Regions from separate parts of the Rhizobium sp. TBD182 genome, predicted to be linked through region 2. Evidence: predicted binding sites of a transcription regulator. Region 2 holds the regulator's gene; the other holds the start of a gene.
The links. The regulator LexA, encoded in region 2, represses DNA repair genes until DNA is damaged. The targets are predictions, from matches to a motif close to TGTTCNNNNTGTGTTCNG.

Region 1 (3,140 bases), 970 kb from region 2:
CGCCGTGCGGCAAGCGCCTGATTGGCTCCCTTTCCGCCAGCCGCCGTGGAAAAGGTCTCTCCCGTCACGGTTTCACCGGGTTTGGGCAGGCGTTTGGCGGTGGCGACGAGATCCATGTTGATGGAGCCGAAAACAGTAATCATCAGGGCATGTCCGTATGAAATTCAAAGCAAGGCGGCGACTTTGCCCGAGGGGATCACTCGTCGTCAACCACCCGCAACTTGGCCGTTCCTGCCCTGTTCTCTGCAAAGCGTCGCGCCTGCTCGATTTCGCTATGGGAGGTCTCCTTTTCCGTCGGCGAAAAATCGAGTCCCTCGATCTTCTGGCCACGCGCCAGCACCTTGTCGGAGGAGATCAGCATCATGTCGACATCTTTCTGCGCCAGCCCGAAATGGGCTTGCAGCTTGCGCGTCCGGTCGTCCAGCCGCCGCACGTCATCCATGAGAAGCGCGACTTCACCCTGAATGAGGTGCGCCTGCTCGCGCATGCGCTGGTCCTTCAGCACCGACTGGATAACCTGCACCGACAGCATCAAAAGCGATGGCGAGACAATGACGACACGGGCGCGATGGGCACGCTGCACGAGATATTCGAAATGCTGGTGAATATCGGCGAAGATCGATTCCGACGGCACGAAGATGAAGGCCGTATCCTGCGTTTCGCCGCGTATCAGATATTTCTCCGCCACGTCGCGAATATGCACTTCCATATCGCGGCGGAACTGCTGGGTCGCAGCCCGTTTGCCCTCGGGCGTTTCATCCGCCTTAAGCGCATTCCACGCCTCCAGCGGAAACTTGGCGTCGATGACGAGAGACGGGGCGTTGTTCGGCATCCTGATGATGCAGTCCGGTCGGTAGCCATTCGAAAGCGTGGGCTGAAGCTGGAAGGCCCCGGCGGGAAGCGCATCGGCGATCAGCGCTTCCATGCGCGCCTGCCCGAAAGCGCCGCGCGTCTGCTTGTTGGAGAGGATCGCCTGAAGCCCGACCACGTCCTTTGCCAGATCCTGAATATTACCCTGCGCGGCATCGATAACCGCAAGCCGCTCCTGCAGGCGGCTTAGATTCTCGTGTGTCGACCGGGTCTGCTCGGTCAGCGTCTCGCCCAGCCGCTGCGACATGCCGTCGAGGCGCTGGTTGATCGTCTGGCCCATCTCGCTCTGGCGCGTGCCGAGCGTCTCGGCCATCGCCGCGATCCGGCCGTGCAGTTCCGACTGGGTTTTCAACAGATCGGAAATTTCACCATCGGCTTCCGCTTTTTTCCCGCGACTTTTCGTGACCATCCAGAAAGCGGAAAGGCCGAAAACGAGAGCCGCAAGAAGCCCGCCGAAGCTGATGTCGACGGAGCCGGCCCGCAAGGCGGGATCGAGGAGAAAAGAGAAATCGATGCTCATGGCTAAATCTACCAGATTTCCAGTGATTCGTAAGATCAAAACAAGAACATTCATGCGGCGGAATTGAGTCGGCCAAAACCGGACGAAGGTCTCATTTCGACCGCGTATTTTTTATTTCCTCCGCGCAAGAGATACGTTATGGGAAGCCATGACTATCAAACCGCTTATCATTTTGCCCGATCCCGTGCTGCGCCAGCAATCAAGGCCCATCGAACAGGTGGATGCCGAAGTGTTGCGCCTTGCCGACGATATGCTTGAAACCATGTATGATGCGCCGGGTATCGGCCTTGCCGCCATTCAGGTGGGCGTGCCGCGCCGCATGCTGGTGATCGACGTTTCGCGCGAGGACGAGGAGAAAAAGCCGGTCGTCTTCATCAATCCGGAAATCCTCAAAGTGTCGGACGACGTCTCGGCCTATGAGGAAGGGTGTCTCTCCATTCCCGATTATTATGCCGAGGTAGAGCGTCCCGCATCCCTGACAGTGCGATATGTCGATCGTGACGGAAAGCAGCAGACGGTCGATGCGGACGGACTTCTGGCGACGTGTCTGCAGCATGAGATCGACCACCTGAACGGCATTCTGTTCATCGACCATATTTCGCGCCTGAAGCGAGAAATGGTCATCAAGAAATTCACCAAAGCAGCCCGCGCTAAGGTCTGATTCGTCTTAAATATGTAGACGGACCGGCATAGAGGGCAGGGGGCGATATGGCTCTTCGCATCATTTTCATGGGCACGCCGGATTTTTCCGTTCCCACGCTGCGTGCATTGGTGGACGCTGGTCACGAGGTCGTTGCCGTTTATACGCAGCCGCCGCGTCCAGGCGGTCGCCGTGGCCTCGATCTGCAGAAATCGCCGGTGCATCAGGCGGCCGAACTGCTGGGTCTGCCCGTGCTGACGCCGGTGAATTTCAAGGCCGAGGAAGACCGGCAGCAATTCAGGGAATTCGATGCGGACGTCGCTGTTGTCGTTGCCTATGGGCTGCTATTGCCCGAGGCTATCCTGAGCGGTACGCGCCTTGGCTGCTATAACGGCCACGCCTCGTTGCTGCCGCGCTGGCGCGGCGCTGCTCCCATTCAGCGGGCGATCATGGCTGGCGATGCCGAGACGGGCATGATGGTCATGAAAATGGAAAAGGGGCTGGATACCGGCCCGGTGGCGCTGACCGCCAAGGTCACGATCGGTGAGAATACCACGGCAGGTGAATTGCACGACAGCCTGATGCTGACAGGCGCGCGGCTGATGCGGCAGGCGATGGACAAGCTGGAAGCAGACGATCTTCCTCTCGTTGCGCAGCCGGAAGAAGGCGTCGTTTATGCGTCGAAAATCGACAAGGGCGAGACCCGGATTAATTTTTCCCGGCCGGCACAGGACGTCCATAACCATATCCGCGGCCTTTCGCCTTTTCCCGGCGCCTGGCTGGAAATGGAAATCGGCGGTAAGGCCGAGCGCGTGAAGGTTCTGGCGTCGGAACTGGCGAGCGGTATGGGCGAAGCGGGCGCTGTGCTCGATGACGCCCTGACCATCGCCTGCGGCAGTGGCGCGGTGCGGCTTACCCGTTTGCAGAAGGCGGGTGGCAAGCCGCTGTCGGCTGCCGATTTCGTTCGTGGCACACCCGTTCCCGCCAGAACGAGGCTCGGCTGATGCCGCGTTTCCGCATGACCGTCGAATATGACGGTACGCCTTACTTCGGCTGGCAGAGACAGGATAACGGCCCTTCAGTTCAGGGCGCGCTTGAAGCTGCCGTCCG
Region 2 (3,140 bases):
GTCTTCACCTGCAGGAAAGACATATGGTGCGTAGCGAGCGCCGCGAGCGGAGAATGGATCGTCGTTCTGGAAGATGGCCGCTTCGCCGGAAAAGCCTGCGATATTGCCGATATCGTCGTTGTTTCCCGCAGAACCTCTTTTTCGCAGTGCCGCTCGGGTGCACTCCTGCTCAGCCGTGACATCTTGCGGCGTCTCGGTTCTGTGGAAATAGATTTTGCTGACAAGAGGGAGGAGGGTGTGGCGAGCGGGCTGCGCGCCGCAATCGCCGGAACGGACAGGCCCTGGAGCCAGCACCGTTATTACGACTGGAAAAGCGGACGTTTCGACCGTGATCTGCCGCAGCCCATCATCCGGCTGCTGGCGGCGTCGCAATGACTGCCGCCAGCATGGATCATCGGGCCTTGGCGCGCAAATCTTCAGTCAATTCGCCGATCCCGCCAACTTCCTCTTCATGACCAGCGTCGCGCCAGCTCTCCTTCAAACCGGCCTCGTACCATTCTTGCATGGCAGGCAGGGCGAGCAGCCGGTCGCAATAGGCTTTCGCTGCTGGCGAAAGATCCGCGCTGCCATAGGTCTGGAAACGGAATGCAACCGGGCAGAAAAAAGCATCGACCGCCGTGAACTTTTGACCGGCAAGATATGGCCCGCCGAATTTTGTGAGACCCTCGCTCCACAACGCATCGATCCGCTTTACATCGGCCTTAAGCCCGGCATCGCCGCTCCTGGGTTTGACCCGAATGCCCACCGACATGGGATAGAGATTGCGAAGCGAGGAAAAGCCGGCATGCATCTCACTTGCGGCCGAACGCGACCAGGCCCTCGCATGCTTGTCGCTTGCCCAGACACCCTGGTGTCTTTCGGCAAGATATTCGACGATCGAAAGCGTTTCCCAAACCGTCATACCCTCGTCGACCAGGCAGGGCACCTTGCCCGTCGGCGAAAAGGAGGAGAAGGATACGCCTTCGCCGAACGGAATGAGCTTTTCATCAAAGGCGATACCGAGCGTGCGCATCAATACCCACGGCCGCAGCGACCATGAAGAATAGTTCTTGTTGGCTATATAAAGATCGTACATGGCGTATCTCCCGGATATGACGCGTATTTCTACACCTGCCAAGCGTTCACGGAATATCGAAAATTATCCATGGCTCCCATAAACGCCGTTGATGAATGGTGATGTGGGGCCGCTGAGAGCGCGCCTTCGATAAGTCACCCTTTGGTGACGACTAAAACTGACTGCGCAACACGACAGAACAACGTCGCTAAAAAACAGCGGATGGGATCGCTTCGACAATTACAGCGAGCAGCCCATTCGCCACCACGCCTGTAGCGAAACCGAAGCATCTTTATGGAGCAGGAACTCAGTTTAGAAAGGGCAACGCGCATAGGCTGGATGGCGCATATCCTCGTGCACCCGCAAAAGCCCGCCACGTTTGGAAAAAGCCAAACCCAATATAGGCGCCATCTTCACGATGACGCCTATTATAACGTGAATACGTTCGGTTCGATAAGATCAATGGTAGCGGCGGATCAGCCCCACCAGCTTGCCCTGAATTTTAACCCGGTCGGGCCCGAAGATACGGGTCTCATAGGCTGGGTTTGCCGCCTCGAGCGCAATGGAGGCACCCTTGCGGCGGAAGCGCTTCAGCGTGGCTTCCTCGTCATCCACCAGAGCCACAACGATATCCCCGGGATTGGCGGTGTTGCCGTTGCGGATGATGACTGTGTCGCCGTCGAAAATGCCGGCCTCGATCATCGAATCACCCTTGACCTCAAGAGCGTAATGTTCGCCCGTGCCAAGCATGTCTACTGGCACGGCCACATCATGGGTGTTGTTCTGGATGGCGGAAATCGGTACGCCCGCAGCGATGCGGCCCATGACCGGCACGGTGACAGCGCCGCCCAGATCATTGGCCGGCGTCTTGGGGGCAGGGGCCGGTTCCGGCGTTTTGGGCTTGCCAAGGCTGCCTTCGATAACGCTTGGCGAAAAGCCGCGCTGCGGCCTTGCACCCGGCGTATAAGCCTCGGGCAGCTTGATGACTTCCAGCGCCCGAGCTCTATTCGGTAGCCGACGAATGAATCCTCGCTCTTCGAGAGCGGTTATCAGGCGGTGGATGCCGGATTTCGAAGCAAGATCGAGTGCGTCCTTCATTTCATCGAAGGAGGGCGGCACGCCGGACTCTTTCATTCGTTCATGAATGAAGAGAAGCAATTCCTGCTGTTTGCGCGTGAGCATGAGGAAAACACCCTTTAGAATCGTAGTGGAAGTCGCGAAACAAATACAGAACGAACACTATATGTTCCATATGTGTTCTGCAATCCCCTAAAATTTCGTGAAGGTGCCATCTGTTGCTGTGATGATTTGCCTCATAGCACGCAATTGTGCTTTTGTGCGGTCGAAACCGTCCCGGCATGCTCCGGGCGGAAGGCCAGCAGGATACATTTTCATGACGAAACCCTATAGCGTTGACCATCTCGTTTTGCCCGTGGAAGTCATAGGCGTCGCCGTGAAGCGCCTCGTCAGTCTTGGCTTTACGGTTGCGCCGGAGGCTCTGCATCCTTTCGGCACCCAAAATGCCTGCGTATTTTTCGCCGATGGCACCTATCTGGAGCCGCTCGCAATTACTGATCCGGCTAAATATAATGCGTCAATAGAGAGGGGTGATGTTTTCACTGGCAGGGATGTGGCCTTCCGGCAACGGGACGGGCAGGAGGGTTTTTCGGCTCTTGTCGCCAGGACTGAAGACGCCTTGGTTGACCATGAGCGGTTTCGGGCAGCCGGCCTTTCGGCGGGCGATGTTTTCGAGTTTTCGCGGCCTGTTCGGATGCCGGATGGCTCGCAAGGCGAGGCGGCGTTCCGGCTTGCTTTTGCTGCAAGCGGGGCGGCCGCGGATTTCTTTTTGTTCAGTTGTCAACGGGTTCAAGCCCTTCCGGGCGATCGCACCATGCTGGAGCGCCACGCCAATGGTGTCACCGGCCTCAGTGAAATCGTCCTGTTTACCGGCGGCGATATGAAGGTGGCGGGCCTGATCGAGACGGTGTTTGGCTGTGAAGGCAAATGGTCTCCGGGCGGTGATATGGTTTTCGCGACCGGCAATGCCAGCATCAGATTGACCGGAAAACCGGCTTTCAGCGGGCAG

Region 1: a site for LexA is predicted at 1,422-1,439, ahead of T18_RS07380 (DNA recombination protein RmuC). Genes of this name have one in related genera too.

The regions. Positions count from the first base shown of each region.
Region 1 covers NZ_BDLN01000001.1:1,470,958-1,474,097, reverse strand. Annotated here, with positions in the region: gene T18_RS07385 (ribokinase) at 1-143, opposite strand, end outside; gene T18_RS07380 (DNA recombination protein RmuC) at 197-1,390, opposite strand; gene def (peptide deformylase) at 1,539-2,051, shown strand; gene fmt (methionyl-tRNA formyltransferase) at 2,099-3,034, shown strand; gene truA (tRNA pseudouridine(38-40) synthase TruA) at 3,034-3,140, shown strand, end outside.
Region 2 covers NZ_BDLN01000001.1:499,036-502,175, reverse strand. Annotated here, with positions in the region: gene T18_RS02590 (ComEC/Rec2 family competence protein) at 1-375, shown strand, start outside; gene T18_RS02585 (glutathione S-transferase family protein) at 392-1,075, opposite strand; gene lexA (transcriptional repressor LexA) at 1,514-2,236, opposite strand; gene T18_RS02575 (VOC family protein) at 2,448-3,140, shown strand, end outside.